Regions from separate parts of the Arthrobacter nitrophenolicus genome, predicted to be linked through region 2. Evidence: riboswitches for the same ligand, from Rfam matches in the RefSeq annotation. Region 2 holds a riboswitch; the other holds the start of a gene.

Region 1 (7,766 bases), 1.2 Mb from region 2:
AGCTCGGCACTCAGGCCCATCTCGTCGTCGTCGTAAACCGTCTTGTCCTCGGTCTCGAGCAGGCGCGGATCCTGGGCGGAATCGTCGGCAGCCACCCGGCGGCCGGACAGCAGGGCGTCAGCCAGCGCCAGCGGCTCCCCGGTCTCCGGATCAACAATCAGGAGCTCTTCCTCCACGCCGAATGTACGCATAGTGACATTCTGCGGCAATGGGATCGTATTTGGAGGGGCCCCGCCGTTCATGACGAAGCGTTAATGCTCAGTCCTGGAAGTACTCCACCTTGGCGCCGATGGTATTCAGCCTCTCCGCCAGGTCCTCGTACCCGCGCTCGATAACGTAGATGTTCCGCAGTTCGGACACCCCGCGGGCCGCCAGCATGGCCAGCAGCAGGCACGCCGCCGGCCGCAGCGCGGGCGGGCAGCCCACTTCCGCGGCGCGCCACTTGGTGGGGCCGTTGACGTAGATGCGGTGCGGATCCAGCAGCTGCACCTGGGCACCCAGCCGGTTCAGTTCGGTCAGGTAGATGGCACGGTTTTCGTAGACCCAGTCGTGGATCATGGTCTGGCCCGAGGCGTTGGCTGCTATGACGGCGAAGAACGGCAGGTTGTCGATGTTGAGGCCGGGGAACGGCATGGGGTGGATTTTGTCCTCGGGTGCACGCAGCTCCGACGGCTTGGTGGTGACATCCACCAGGCGGGTGCGGCCGTTGCGCGCCATGTACTCGCCGGAAATTTCCAGCTGCTGCCCCATCTGGCCAAGGGTGGCGAGCTCGATCTCCATGAACTCGATGGGCACGCGGCGGACCGTGACCTCGGAATTTGTGACGATCCCGGCGGTGATGAGGCTCATGGCCTCAATCGGGTCCTCCGACGGGTAGTACTCAATGTCCGCGTTGATGACTGGCCGGCCCGTAATGCTGAGGGTGGTGGTACCCACGCCGTCGATAACCACACCCAGCATCTGCAGGTAGAAGCAAAGGTCCTGGACCATGTAGTTGGGGCTGGCATTGCGGATGACAGTGGTGCCCTCACGGTGGGCGGCGGCCATGATGGCATTTTCGGTGACGGTATCGCCGCGCTCGGTGAGGACGAAGGAACGGTCCTGCGTGTCAGCCGGCGGTGCCTGGATGGTGTAGAAGCCCGCCGTGGCCTCCACCGAAAGACCGAACTGGCGCAGGGCCTGCATGTGCGGCTCAACAGTGCGGGTGCCCAGATCGCACCCTCCGGCATAGGGAAGCCGGTACTCCTCCGTCTCGTCCAGCAACGGTCCCAGCAGCATGATCACGCTGCGGGTGCGGCGGGCGGCATCCACATCCATCGCGTCAAGGTCCAGGACGGCCGGCCGGCGGAGCCTCAGGTCAGTGTCATTCAGCCAGGTGCACTCCACGCCAATGCTGGTCAGGACCTCAACGATCCGGTTGACTTCCTCAATCCTGGCCAGGCGGCGGAGCACGGTAGTGCCGCGGTTGATCAGGCTGGCACAGAGCAGGGCGACGCCGGCGTTCTTGCTGCTGTTCACGTCGACGGCGCCGGACAGGGTCCGTCCGCCCTCCACGCGCAGGTGCGTCATCTGCGGCTTGCCAACGTTGACGATGCTCCGGTCGAAGATGCTTTCCAGGCGCTGGATCATTTTCAGGCTCAGGTTTTGCTTTCCCTGCTCCATCCGGGCCACCGCGCTCTGGCTGGTTCCCAGTTCGGCGGCCAACTGGCCCTGGGTCCAGCCCTTCTCATTCCGGGCGTCCCTCAGCATGGCGGCAACGTGCTCAGCGGTTTCCTGCGTCATGGCAAAAATATATCATAAATGAGTTATTCCCCCTCATTACAGGCACGTAACGGCCCTCACAAGCGCTTTAGTACCCGATATATGCGATAGAGATCTTGATGGATCAGCCTTCATTCTTGAGCATCCGATGCTTGTTCCGCCGCCGCCACGGCGGGAGACTTGGAGGGAACATTCCTTCTCTGGCAATAACGAAAGGCGCAATGTTCCGGCCCCATGCCCGTCCGTTCCCGCTCAGGCTTGCCTGGCTGCTGGCGGCAGCCGTGCTGCTGGCTGTAGCGGGTCCTGTTTCTGCGGCGCCCTCGCCGGGCGAGGGCGGCCAGGCGCTGCTCGGCAATGATGTGTCCTGGCCGCAATGCGACAGGGAGCTGCCGAAGGGGCAGGCGTTCGGCATCGTCGGCGTCAACAACGGCCTCGCGAACAACACCAACCCCTGCCTGGCGGAACAGCTTGAGTGGGCAGCCTCCTCCCCCGGTTTGCCCGGCCAGCCGGCTGTGTCGCTGTACGTCAATACCGCGAACCCGGGCAGCTCCGGGTCCTGGTGGCCGGACAGCGACGAATACCCCATCGGCCGGCAGGTCCACAACCCCTACGGCCCCTGCAGGGAGGGCAACTACGGCAAGGCCTGCGCCTACATGTACGGCTGGGCCAAGGCCTACGACGACGCCTACATCCGCGGCATCAGCAACCCCGCCGACTATGTGTGGTGGCTGGATGTGGAGACCGAAAACAGCTGGTCCGGCGACAAGGACGCCAACCGCGCGGTCCTGGAGGGCATGACGGACTTCTTCCACAGCATCAATGTCAAGGGAGTAGGCATCTACTCCACGTCCCTGCAGTGGGGCCGGATCGTGGGCAGCGTCAGCAGCACCAGTAACCTGTACCCGTTGCCGAGCTGGCTGGCTGGCGCCCGCAACGCGTACCGGGCCGCCGGGGCATGCCTCAAGGAACCGCTAACGGGCGGCGGCAAGGTGGTCCTCACCCAGTTCGTGGCGCGGGGCTTCGACTACAACCACTCGTGCACCCAGGAACCCTAGCCTCCCAGCCACACCATGTTCCAGGTGCCGGCAGACACGGCGGCCACCACGGCGAGTCCTGCCATGAGCAGCCCGCCCGCCAGCACCCACGCATCCAGCACGCTGTACGTTGAGGCGCGGGCCCAGGTGCGGGTCCCGCCGCCGAATCCGCGCGCCTCCATGGTGACTGCCAGCCTCGACGCCCGCCGGATGGCCTGCACCAGGAGGCCGAAGCTTTGCCCCAGCGTGGCTTTCACCCGTTGCAGGACGCTGCCCCGTGACCCCACGCCCCGTGCGCGCCGCGCCATGCCAATGGTCTGCCACTCCTCAGCCAGCATGCCCACCAGGCGCATGGCGGCCAGCGTGCCGAGCACGAACCGGTGCGGCAGGCGCGCCTTCTGGGCCAGCGCGTCTGCCAGGTCCGTCGGATCGGTGCAGCTCATCAGCAGCACCGCCGGCAGCGCGATGGCCAGGCCGCGGAGCATGAACCCGAGTCCCGTCTCCAGGGACCCTTCGCTCATGGTCCAGATGCCGACGTCGATCAGCGTCCGTCCGCTGTCCGGCGCCAGGATAGAGGTGCTCCAGCCGCCCACGGCGGCGGCAAGGATCAGCGGCCAGCCGCGCTGCCAGAGCAGCGTGGGCGTGAGCCCTGCAAGCGGGAACAGCAGGACTTCGAAGGCCAGCGCCACCGTGGCGGACACCCAGTCGATGGAGAGTGCCAGGACCACAGTGATCAGGATGACGGCGGCCAGCTTGCTGAGCGGGTTGGCGCGGGTCAGCAGGGCGTTGTTGCCGCGCAGGTGCAGTTCCTGCCTCACAGGTCAGCCTTTCTCACAGCGCCACCTTTTCTCACAGGGCCACCTTCTCCGCCGCCGCCAGCTTCAGTTCGGTTCCGCCCAGGGCGGCGGTGAACTCGGCATCGTGGGTCACTGATACCACGGCCGTTCCGGAGTCCAGGAGCTCCGAGAGGAAGGACGCCAGTTCGGCCCAGGTGTTGGCGTCCTGGCCGAACGTGGGCTCGTCCAGGACCAGGACCTGCGGGCTGGCCGCCAGGACGGTGGCCACCGAGAGCCGCCGCTTTTCCCCGCCGGAAAGGGTGTAGGGATTGGCGTCCACCAGCGGCGTGAGCCTCAGCCGTTCCAGCAGCTCGTCAACGCGGTCCTCGCCATGTCCCAGGTGGCGCGGGCCAAACAGCAGTTCATCGCGCACCCTGCCGGTGACGAACTGGTGCTCCGGTTCCTGGAACACCGTACCGATCCGCTCGATCAGCTGCTCGGCCTTCCAGCGGAAGGGGTCGATTCCGGCGTCCCGGCTGAGGTTTGTTGTTGCGGAGATTTTGCCCGTGACCGGCTCCAGCAGGCCCGCGAGGGTCAGGGCAAAGGTGGACTTTCCGGCGCCGTTGGGCCCGGTGATGGCAAGCGCCTGCCCGGCCCGCACCTGCGCGGTGATGTCTTCCTGCACCGGAACCGGCGGGATTTTCCGGAACCCGCTGCGGCGCGGGCGTTCCCGGGACACAGCCGTTTTTTCCGCTGCCAGCAGCAGGTCTCCGGCGCCCGGCCGGGCGTCGCCCGCGCGGGGACGGGTGGCCGGAACGTAGCCGGGCACCCATACGCCGGCGGCCGCCAGCATGGTGCGGGCCTCGTCCAGGACCCGGTCCGGCGGACCGTCGAGGAGGACAGCGGGGTCGGCGGCAGAGCCCGGCCGCAGGACTACGATCCGGTCCACCAGGTCCTTCCATACCGACACCCGGTGCTCCACCACCACCAGCGTGGCCCCGGTTTTGTCCAGGCAGCGTGCCACGGCGTCCCGGACCTCCAGCACACCTGCCGGGTCAAGGTTGGCCGTGGGTTCGTCCAGCAGGATCAGCCCGGGCCGCATCGCCAGGATGCCTGCCAGCGCAAGCCGCTGTTTCTGCCCGCCGGACAGCGCCGACGTCGGATGGTCCAGCGGCAGGTGGGACAGCCCGACGTCGGCAAGCGCCTCGTGCACGCGAGTCCAGATGGCGTCGCGGGGCACGGCGAGGTTCTCGGCGCCGAAGGCGACGTCGTCCCCGACCCTGGAGAGGACCACCTGGGTTTCGGGGTCCTGCTGCATCAGGCCGGCACGGCCGCGCTGGCCGCGGGGGGACCCGCCGTCGACCAGGAGCGAACCGGACTCGTCGGAATCGCCGGCCTCGCCGTCGTCGTTCACGTCGCCCAGGACCCCCGCGAGGGCATGCAGGAGCGTGGACTTGCCTGCGCCCGAGGGTCCGAGCAGCAGGACGCGCTCCCCCGGCAGAATGTCCAGGTCAAGGGCGTGGACGGCGGGCTTGGCGCGCCCGGCGTGCCGCCAGCCCCAGCCACGCGCCGTGACTGCGGCCGGCCGCACCGCCCCGGCCGCGCCGTGGTGGTTGGGTGCCTGCATCAGGAGAAGACGGGCTCCGTTGCCGCCTTGCGGGAAGCGAAGGAGCTCAGGACGCCGGTCCTGGCCAGGCCGCGGGTGGCGATCCAGGACAGGGCACCGGCGATGATCGCGCCGGAGATGGCGGTAAAGATGATGTAGGCCAGCTTGTCGCCGCCGGCGTACGCGATGTTCCATCCCCACGGGGCGAAGGAGTCGTTCAGGCCGCAGAACAGGCCTGCGGCAGCACCTGCCAGCAGCGCCACCGGCAGGTTGAACTTCTTGTAGACAAAGATCGCGAAGATGATTTCGGCGCCAAGGCCCTGGACGAAGCCGGAGAACAGCACGGACGCGCCGTACTGCGAGCCCATAAGGAGCTCACCGGTGGCTGCGACCGTCTCGCAGAACAGGGCTGCGCCGGGCTTGCGGATGATCAGCATGCCCAGCACGGCCGGGATCATCCAGCCGCCGGCGATCAGGCCGGTCAGGGGCGGGTAGACGGCGTTCATGGGGCCGGACACCGCGGCCGCGCCCTGGGACCAGGCCCAGAAGATGACGCCGCCGGCGATGGCGATCAGGGCCGCCACCACGATGTCCACGACGCGCCAGGACTTGCTGGTGGTCTTCTTGATTGCTGCAGTGCTCATGGAATCCTCCTGGGAAACAGGAGGGGAAAGCACGGCAGTCGGCACTTCGCCGCTGCCGGACTTCGAGAACTCGACTCCCTTGCGCCGGTACTAACCGGATCAGGTTCGAGGGTCTGCGGCTGTCCGCACTCTCAGCGCCCACCTGCGGTTCCCGGCCTTGCCAGGTCCGACGGCGGCGCTCCCCTGTCGTTATGTGTTGCTTGCTTGGATGATGCGTTGGATTGCCCTGTTGGGCGTGGTCCAGTTTACACCTGGACAGGGGTAGATTGTGGGCCATGACCGCCAATGAGCCGCATGTGACCGAGTTCGACCCGGACTCCGAGGACGCCCAGCCGGAGGGATCCCTGCAGGCCCTCATCGGCCGCATCGAGGGTGAAATCCACGAACTCCAGTTCCCGGGCTTCTCGATGGATGACGCGCTCAACCTTGGCCTCCTCCTGGTGGAGCTGGGCAAGGAGCGCAGCCTGCCCATCGCGATCGACATCACCAAGGGTGAACAGGTGCTGTTCCATGTGGCACTGCCGGGCGCCACGCCGGACAACGAGCACTGGATCCGGGCGAAGCAACGGACCGCTGCGCGGTACGAGGTGCCCTCCCTGCTGGTAGGGCTTCGCGGGCGCCTGCGCGGAGGCCGGATCGAGGACGAAGGCTGGTTCGACCAGAGCCGCTATGCGGCCCACGGCGGCTCTATCCCCGTTTACGTAACGGGGGTGGGGGCAGTTGCCACCGTCACCGTATCCGGACTGCCGCAGGTGCAGGACCATGACCTGGTGGTGGAGGCCATGCGTGAGGTGTTGCGGTCCGCCGGGGCTGACGGGGCACCATGACCGGCAATCCCGCTGACAACCCCGTCCGGGCGGCGGTGGACAGGGCGGAGGACGAGATGATCTTTATCGGCCCGGACCATCCCTACTATCCCCTGCTGGCCGAGCTGGTGTCCGCCGTCGGCAAGGCATGGCAGCAGGGGTACGACCAGGCCCGCAGCGGCGGGCACCACCCGAACCCCTACACCTGGACCGGACCGGCCTGACGGGAACATCCTGACCGGCCTTAGCTCCGGGCGCGGAAACCAAGCTTGCTTAGCTTTTATTAGTAATCATGCTTACTATGTTGTTTCCACCGCGTACGAGGAGTCCAGGACATGGCAGTCAGCACCCGTCCACCCGGCGTCCGGACCGCACTGCAGTGGTCCGCGCTGGGCGTTGCCGGCGTCTTCCTGTTCGCCGGCACCCTTGGGTTCGTTCCGGGCATTACCAGCAACTATGGCTCCCTTGGCTTCGCCGGACCCGGCTCGGGGGCCCTGCTGCTGGGCATATTCCAGGTGTCCGTCCTCCACAACCTTGTCCACCTCCTGTTCGGCGCCGCCGGACTGTTCATGGCACGCACCCACCGGCAGGCCCGGAACTTCCTCACGTACGGCGGCGTCATCTACCTGGTCCTGTGGCTGTACGGCCTGCTCATCGGGGACGAGACCCCCGCCAACTTCATCCCCGAAAACTATGCGGACAACTGGCTCCACCTCATTCTGGGGCTGGCCATGATCGTCATTGCCGTCCTCCTCTCGCCACGGACCACCCCGGCGGGCAGCCGGAAATCCTGACCTGACCCACCTGCCGCCAGCGCAGACGGCACCGCCACAACCCGAAACCAAGGAGCATCCCATGCGAATCCCGGAACCCCGAGGCCCCATCAGCGGCATGCTGCTCGACGTCCTGGCGGGTGCGCCGGCGGGCCCGGCCGAAGCCCTGGCCGGGCTGCGGGAGCTCACCTTGAACCGGCTGGCGGAAACTGCGGACATCATCGGCGACGACGATGCCCAGCTGGCCCTCTTCTGCCTGTACGAACTGCACTACTCCGGCCTCGACGGCGTCACGGACGAGTGGGAATGGGATGCCGGGCTGATCCAGGTCCGTCAGGCCCTGGAAAAGCCGTTTGAGGCGGCCCT
Region 2 (7,766 bases):
ACGCCGGTGATCAGCTTCACTGCCTCAGTCACCATCATCGACCCCACGGCCGCGCACAGCATGCCGAAGACCCCGCCCTCGCCGCAGGAGGGAACAGAGCCGGCGGGCGGCGCTTCGGGGTAGAGATCGCGGTAGGTCGGTCCGTGTTTTTCCCAGAACACGCTGACCTGGCCGTCGAACCGGAAGATGGAGCCCCACACATACGGTTTGCCCAGGATGGCCGCGGCATCGTTGACCAGGTAGCGGGTGGCAAAGTTGTCCGCCCCGTCCAGGATCAGGTCGTAGCCGGAAAACAGGTCCAGGGCGTTGGAGGCGTCCAGGCGGACATCATGGAGGCGGACGTCCACCAGCGGGTTGAGCGCGGCGATGGCGTCCCTGGCGGACTCGATCTTGGGCCTGCCGACGTCCGCCACCCCATGGATGACCTGGCGCTGCAGGTTGCTGAGGTCAACGGCGTCGTCGTCGATGATCCCGATGGTTCCCACACCGGCAGCCGCCAGGTACAGCAGCGCCGGCGATCCCAGGCCCCCCGCGCCGATCACCAGGACCTTCGCGTTCTTGAGCCGCCGCTGCCCGATGGTCCCGATCTCGGGAATGATGAGGTGCCGGGAGTAGCGCTCCACCTCGGCAGGGGTCAGCTCACCCGCCGGTTCCACCAGGGGATCCAGGGAAACAGATGAAACATTTGCGGTGAAAGTCGAAGCCATACTTCAATGTATGCCCCGGGATACCGCCGGGTCATATTACCCCGCAGTAAAGTGGAGCTAACCGCAATGGAAAGAAGGACAACCGTGGTCCCTGAAGCACGGGCTGACCGCCCGCCCGCCGCCGAACAGCAGGCGGCCCCGCGTCCGGCAGGCCAGCGCTCCGCCCGGCTGCCGCGCGACGAGCGCCGCGCCCAACTCCTTTCCGCAGCGCAGGAAGTCTTCGTGGCCAACGGCTATCACGGTGCCGCCATGGACGAGATCGCCGAGACGGCCCACGTCAGCAAACCCGTCCTGTACCAGCACTTCCCGTCCAAGCGGGAACTGTACCTGGCGCTGCTGGAAAGCCACCTGGCGTCCCTCACCGACCTGATGCTGGGTGCGCTGAACTCCACCACGGACAACAAGGAACGCGTGCAGGCCGTGATGCGGGCCTACTTCCGCTTCATCGCCAATGACGATCAGGCCCACCGGCTGGTCTTCGAATCGGACCTCATCAACGATCCGGATGTCAGCTCCAGGCTGGAAACATTCAACCGGACCTTCGCGGATGCCATCGCACGCGTCATTGCCGAGGACACCAAGCTCCCCCATCTCGAAGCCGAGCTCCTGGGCCGGGGACTGGCCGGAATGGCCCAGGTCAGCGCGCGGTACTGGCTCGAAACGGACGGCAACCTGGACCTCGATGTGGCCAGCGACCTCATCTACCGTTTAGCTTGGCGCGGAATCTCTCGCTTCCCCAAAGAGTCCTAGACTACAAATAAGACAACACCTCGTGGAGAAACACGAGTACTTTGACTGGCTGGGAGGCCCCTGTGGAAATTAAGATCGGCGTTCAGAACGTTGGCCGTGAAATTGTGCTGGAATCGACCCAGGACGCCGAGACGGTGGCCAAGGTTGTGGGCGAAGCCATCAATGCCGGCAGCGAGCTGCGGCTGACCGACGACAAGGGACGCCTGATCATTGTTCCCGGAAATGCCCTCGGCTATGTGGAAATCGGCGCCGAAGAGGTCCGCCGCGTAGGGTTCGGCCAGTTCTAGCCCCGGCACCGCGAACGTTCCTAGGAGATCCATGCTTTCCCTGACCATCGTTGTGCTCGCAGCGGTTGCCGCAGGCTTCATCGTCTGGGCGAATGACAGGCGGCATGCCAAGTACGGCGCCGCCCTGCCCGCCGGCGTTGCCGTCGTTGCCGGGGCCCTGACCTGGATCATCCTGATGGCGGCAGGCTTTGGGTACCGCCCGGGCCTGACGTGGCTTCCGTGGGTACTGCCCATCGTGCTGGGAACTGCGGCCGCCGTGGCCGCCGTCCTTTACCTGGGCCGCAGCCGGGCCCGCCAGGACACGCAGCGCCTCACTGCCATCCTTCGCCGCTAGCAGAGGAACAACCCGCAAACGCGCGTGGCCGCCGCCCTCCGGGGCGGCGGCCACCTTCGCTTAACGGATGACTAGTTTCCGGACGGGTAGCGCGAGGGTTCCGCATTCGCCCCGACGGCGGCCGCAGCCTCGCTCGCTCCTGCCGCGGCGGCGAGGTCCCGTTCTGTCACCTGCCCGCCTGCGTCGTGCGACGAGTAGCGGATGAAGACGCGGTTGTAGCGCCAGTCCAGGTCCGGGTGGTGGTTCTGTTCCTCAGCAAGGCGTCCGACGGCGGCAATCAGCTCGAGTGCGGCAGCCGCCGTCGGCGTCTTGAAGACGGTGACCAGGCCGCCGTCGTGGTACCGCCAGCCGGGCAGCCCTGCCAGGGCCTGGTCGATCTGTTCCCGGGGAAGGGCATCTTTGCCGGCCACTGCTACTCCTTGGTCCAGGGGCATCAACCGGCGTGTGCCGGGCTAGAGGAACTCGGCCCGGCCTTCCATTGCCGACGATGCCAGCGCGTGTTCGCGGCGGGGAATGCGGCCCGCCGCTTTCGCCAGCCTACCGGCGATGACGGCGTGTTTGAATGCCTCCCCCATCAGGGCCGGGTTCTGTGCGCGGGTCACCGCCGTGGCCAGCAGCACGGCATCGCAGCCGAGCTCCATGGCAAGGGCAGCGTCGGAGGCCGTACCGATCCCGGCATCCAGGACCACCGGGACCGAGGCGCGGGAGACGATGAGCTCAATGTTGTGCGGGTTCAGGATTCCCAGCCCCGTGCCGATGGGAGCCCCCAGCGGCATCACGGCGGTGGCGCCGAGGTTCTCCAGCCGCAGCGCCAGGACGGGGTCGTCGTTGGTGTACGCAAACACCTTGAAGCCGCGGTTGACCAGCTGTTCGGTGGCCTCCACCAGCTCGACGGCGTCGGGAAGGAGCGTGTGTTCGTCGGCAATGACTTCGAGCTTCACCCAGTCCGTTTCCAGCGCTTCGCGGGCGAGTTCGGCGGTGAGGACGGCGTCCCGGGCGGTGAAGCATCCGGCGGTGTTCGGCAGGACCCGGATGCCGTGGTCCACCAGGAGCTGAAACAGCGAGCCCGTTTCCGCAGTGGAGTAGCGCCGCATCGCCACGGTGGTCAGGGACGTGCCGGAGGCGAGGAGCGCCGCGCCAAGCCCGTCCAGGCTCGGGGCGCCGCCGGTTCCCATGATGAGCCGGGACGCCAGGGGGACGCCGTCGATGACCAGGACATCATCCAGGCCGGGTGCAGCCGTGGAGGTCAGGGTGGTGGATTCCGTCATGGTGTCAGCCTCCCTGCACTGCCGTGACAAGCTCGACGTCGTCACCGTCGGCGAGCGCCGTTGAGAACCATTGGCTCCGGGGAACCACCTGTGCGTTGTGCGCCACGGCGACGCCCAGCCTGTTCCCGTCGTTGGCCTGGCCGTCAGCCCCCACGGTGCGGCCGGTGACCTGGCTGACGAGCGTGGTGATGGACGCCCCCTCAGCCACCGTATGGTGGTTTCCGTTCAGGGTGATGTTCATGCTGTCTCCTTGATGTTGACGCTTGCAGCGGAGGATTCGCGGCCGGAGAAGCGGCCAGGGTTGAACGGCTCCCAGCGGGGGTCCGTTGTGCCGTCCATCAGGTCCCGGCAGATGGCACCGGCTGCGGGTGACAGGAGGACGCCGTGCCGGAAGAATCCGGTGGCGATGACCAGGCCCGCGATGTGCCCGCCCGGGATGGAGCCTGGAGCGGCGGGCACCCTGCCCAGGAGCGGGGCGTTGTCCGGGGTCGCCGGCCGGGCCCGCGCCGTACACTCCAGCAATTCCAGCTCGGCGACGGCGGGGACCAGGACCTGCGCGTCCCGGAGGAGCTGGTGGACACCGCCGGCGGATACCGTTCCGGCAGCGGACCGGGCAGCTTGTGGGGCTGCAACGCCCCTGGCGGGGGCATCCTCACGCTGGGTGGCTCCGATCACCACCGTCCCGTCCTCCCGGGGGACGATGTACACGGGTACACCGCGGACCAGTCCGCGTACGGTGGCCGTGACCAGCGGCTGGAGGTGCTGCGGTACGGCGAGCCGGAGGATGTCCCCGTGCACCGGCCGCAGCGGCAGGTGCAGGCCCTCAGGCAGGTCCGCCAGCGCAGCGGCATCCAGTCCGTTGGCCACCACGGTTTCTCCGGCCAGGACTGTACCGCCGCCGGCAAGCCGGACTCCCGCAACAGTGCCATCAGCCCACAGCAGTCCAACGGCCCTGTCCGGCACGGCATACCCATCCACTGCACCCGCAGCTGCGCGGCCGCTGCGGGCAGTTTCCCCCGCCAGGGCGTTGCGAAGGCAGGACACCAGGCGCCTGGGATCCACCTGGTGGTCGGCGGGGGTGTCAAGTGCGCAGGCGATGGCGGGGCTCAGCAACGGTTCCCGCCGCCGCGCCTCGCGGACGGTCAAAGGCTCAACAGCCAGGCCGTTGGCCTGCTGGACCGCGCGCAAATCCATCAAGGCCCGGCGGTCGGCGGCGTCGGCACCCACGGCGAGGGTCGGCGTCGTCAGGTATCCGGTCCTTTCGCCGGACGCAGCGGCCAGGTCGGCGATAAAACCGGGCCACCGGGCCGAGGATGCGAGCATCAGGTCGAGGAGGTCCTCTTCCTGGTAGTGCAGCTCGCTCACCGGCGCCAGCATCCCTGCGGCGGCCCAGCTGGCGCCGCTGCCGGGTGCGTCATCGATCAGCGCGACGCTGCGGCCCGAGCGCAGTGCCTCCCAGGCGATCACGTGGCCCACAACTCCGCCGCCAATGACCGCGACGTCGGCCCTGGCGGTGCCGTTGGTGGGTTGCGGGGGTGCCGTGTTGGGGGTGCCCATGTGTCTCCTTCCCTACGCCGGCATTACCCGGATCAGGTCAAGCGGTCGGCTCTGACGCCCTCTCAGCCCGGCGCTTTATGACAGCTGCCGCAGGCTCCCGCAGTACGAGGCAAGTGTAGAGGAACTAGGCTTGCAGCCATGAATGTGTCCCACTCCCCTGCCGCTGCCGGCGCCTCCGCAACCGATGCCTTCACCACCGCCGGGGGAACCGCCGGGCTCAAGACTGCCCGCCTCTACCTCTGTACTGACGCCCGCCGTGACCGCGGCGACTTCGCGGAGTTCGTGGATGCCGCGTTCGCCGGCGGAGTGGATATCATCCAGCTCCGCGACAAGGCCATCGAGGCTGCCGAGGAACTGGAACTGCTGGCCGTCCTGAAGGAAGCCGCGCAGCGCCATGGCAGGCTGTGGGCAGTGAACGACCGCGCCGACATCGCCGTGTTGTCCGGCGCTCCGGTGTTCCACATCGGCCAAAAGGACCTCCCCCTGCCCGCGGCCCGCACCTTGCTGAACGGCAACGCCGCCATTGGACTCTCCAGCCACACTCCGGACCAGGTGGATGCGGCCCTCGTTGCCACGGCCGGACCTGCCGGGCTGGACTACTTCTGCGTGGGGCCGGTCTGGGCCACCCCCACCAAACCGGGTCGGGCCGCCGTGGGACCCGACCTGGTGAAATACGCTGCGGCAGCCACCGCCAAAGCCGCTAACGAGGTGCCGTGGTTCGCCATCGGCGGCATCGACCACTCCAACGTCAGCGAGGTGGTGGCAGCGGGAGCCCGGAGGATTGTGGTGGTGCGGGCCATCACCGAAGCGGCGGACCCCGCCGCAGCGGCGGCCTCACTCCTGGCCGCTCTGGATGCTGCCGGCTCCTGAACTGGCGGGTCCTGAACTGGCGGGTCCTGAACTGTCCGCGGGGCAACACGGCCCTGCCGTCCATCCCGCCGATGGCCTGCATAATCGGCGGTCTTCGGGCTAGGCTGATTTTCGTGTCACACCATCGGCTGGCTCCCAACGTCCACGAGCACAACAATGCGCTGGAAGAGGCCCTGGGCGCGCTGCGGAGCGAGCTCGAGCTTCCCGGGCCGTACCCCGAGCATGCGGTCCGTGACGCCGAGGCGGCCGTGGCTGCGCTGGAGCTTCCGTCCCATGACCTGACCGGCGTCGATTTCGTCACCATCGATCCGGCATCGTCTACGGATTTGGACCAGGCGTTGTTCATAGAGGCCGACGGCGGCGGCTACCACGTGCTGTACGCCATCGCCGACGTTCCGGCGTTCGTGAAGCCGGGCGGACCGCTGGACCAGGAAACGCGCCGCCGCGGGCAGACCTTCTATGCCCCCGACGGCCGGATTCCGCTGCATCCGGAGGTCATCAGCGAAGGGGCAGGGAGCCTGCTGCCCGGCCAGGAGTGCCCGGCCTTCGTCTGGGACTTCCGCCTGGACGGCAACGCCGATGTCACCTCGGCCTCCGTCAGGCGGGCACGGATGCGCAGCCGCGCCAAGCTGAGCTACAGAGGCGCGCAGGCCCAACTGGACGCAGGCGGCGCATCCCCAGTCCTGCAGCTGCTGAAAGAGGTTGGGCTCAAGCGCGTGGAGCTGGAACGTGCCCGTGACGGCGCCAGCCTGAACATGCCGGAGCAGGAGATCGTCCAGCTCCCCGACGGTGGCTACCGCATCGCTGCCGCGCCGCAGCTGCCCGTGGAGGACTGGAACGCGCAGATCTCGCTGATGACGGGCATGGCCGCTGCGCAGATCATGCTGGACGGGCAAGTGGGCATCCTCCGGACCATGCCCGCGCCGGACGAACGCTCCCTGAACCACTTCAAACTCCAGACCGAGGCGCTGGGAAAGCCGTGGGACGGCGAGGTCAGCTATGGCGAGTACTTGCGCAGCCTGGACCCGACCGAACCGCGGCAGCTCGCCATCATGCACTCGGCGGGGATGCTGTTCCGCGGCGCCTCCTATACAGCTTTTGACGGCAGCGTCCCGGAGGCCGCCATCCAGGCCGCCATCGGTGCGGCCTACGCGCACACCACCGCTCCCCTGCGGCGGCTGGTGGACCGCTTCGTGCTGGTGATCTGCGAGGCCCTCAGCAATGGCGGCAACGTTCCCGGCTGGGCGCGTGAGGCCCTTCCGTCGCTTCCCGAGATCATGGCGGGATCGGACCAGCTGGCGTCCCGGATGGAGCGGATGGCGCTGGACACCGTGGAGGCCGCGCTGCTGGTCAACCACATTGGCCAGGAGTTTGATGCCATCGTGATCTCCGGGTCGAAGCCGCAAAAAGACAACGGCAATGGCAACAACGGCAGGAACGGAATCGGCAGGAACGGAAACGGCAAGAACGGCAACGGCAATGGCGGTTCCGGCATCATCCAGGTGGCTGAACCTGCCGTCACGGCCCGCTGCGCAGGCGACCTGGAGTCCGGCACCAAGGTCCGCGTCCGCCTGCTTTCGTCCAACATCGCAACCCGTGAGGTCCACTTCGAACTGGTCGGCTGAGGTCCGCTGCGGGCCCGCATACCCGCCTCCGGGGGTGCAAAAGCCGGTATTGCGGCCTTGTACGGCTAGACTGGAGAAGTAGAAATGGATGCCCGGTCGTTGATTTCCTTGATTTGAAACCAACAAGCCCGCCCCTACGCGATCTTGAGATTTGCCCGCTGGTCACCAGTGCCAGCATTTAGATAGCCCGCGATCGGCTTCCACTGGAATTGCTTGTGCGCCCGAGCGTGCTCCGGACCGGCCTGCCGGCCGGCCCGTTGAGCAGGCAGCGCCAATGCCCAAATGAATAAGGAAACTCCCTGTGAGTGAATTGCATACCCACCAGCTTCTGACGGACGAGACCGGCACCGAGACCATTGAGCCGGAAG

What was found. A riboswitch is a leader RNA that binds a small molecule or an ion and turns the genes downstream of it on or off. The one in region 2 is predicted to bind thiamine pyrophosphate.
Region 1: linked by a shared signal. The riboswitch ahead of ACJJV6_RS06630 (ECF transporter S component) and the one ahead of thiO (glycine oxidase ThiO) in region 2 are both predicted to bind thiamine pyrophosphate.

Annotation. Positions count from the first base shown of each region.
Region 1 covers NZ_CP174504.1:1,399,704-1,407,469, forward strand. The annotation lists gene ACJJV6_RS06605 (glutamate--cysteine ligase) at 1-191, opposite strand, end outside; gene ACJJV6_RS06610 (UDP-N-acetylglucosamine 1-carboxyvinyltransferase) at 259-1,782, opposite strand; gene ACJJV6_RS06615 (hypothetical protein) at 1,983-2,816, shown strand; gene ACJJV6_RS06620 (energy-coupling factor transporter transmembrane component T family protein) at 2,813-3,613, opposite strand; gene ACJJV6_RS06625 (ABC transporter ATP-binding protein) at 3,645-5,198, opposite strand; gene ACJJV6_RS06630 (ECF transporter S component) at 5,198-5,821, opposite strand; TPP riboswitch at 5,880-6,016, opposite strand; gene ACJJV6_RS06635 (heme-degrading domain-containing protein) at 6,097-6,648, shown strand; gene ACJJV6_RS06640 (hypothetical protein) at 6,645-6,851, shown strand; gene ACJJV6_RS06645 (DUF4383 domain-containing protein) at 6,963-7,421, shown strand; gene ACJJV6_RS06650 (iron-containing redox enzyme family protein) at 7,483-7,766, shown strand, end outside.
Region 2 covers NZ_CP174504.1:227,810-235,575, forward strand. The annotation lists gene moeB (molybdopterin-synthase adenylyltransferase MoeB) at 1-707, opposite strand, end outside; gene ACJJV6_RS01005 (TetR/AcrR family transcriptional regulator) at 792-1,457, shown strand; gene ACJJV6_RS01010 (DUF3107 domain-containing protein) at 1,520-1,744, shown strand; gene ACJJV6_RS01015 (hypothetical protein) at 1,776-2,078, shown strand; gene ACJJV6_RS01020 (4a-hydroxytetrahydrobiopterin dehydratase) at 2,150-2,488, opposite strand; gene ACJJV6_RS01025 (thiazole synthase) at 2,531-3,346, opposite strand; gene thiS (sulfur carrier protein ThiS) at 3,351-3,587, opposite strand; gene thiO (glycine oxidase ThiO) at 3,584-4,903, opposite strand; TPP riboswitch at 4,896-5,014, opposite strand; gene thiE (thiamine phosphate synthase) at 5,042-5,773, shown strand; gene ACJJV6_RS01045 (RNB domain-containing ribonuclease) at 5,887-7,398, shown strand; gene ACJJV6_RS01050 (DEAD/DEAH box helicase) at 7,700-7,766, shown strand, end outside.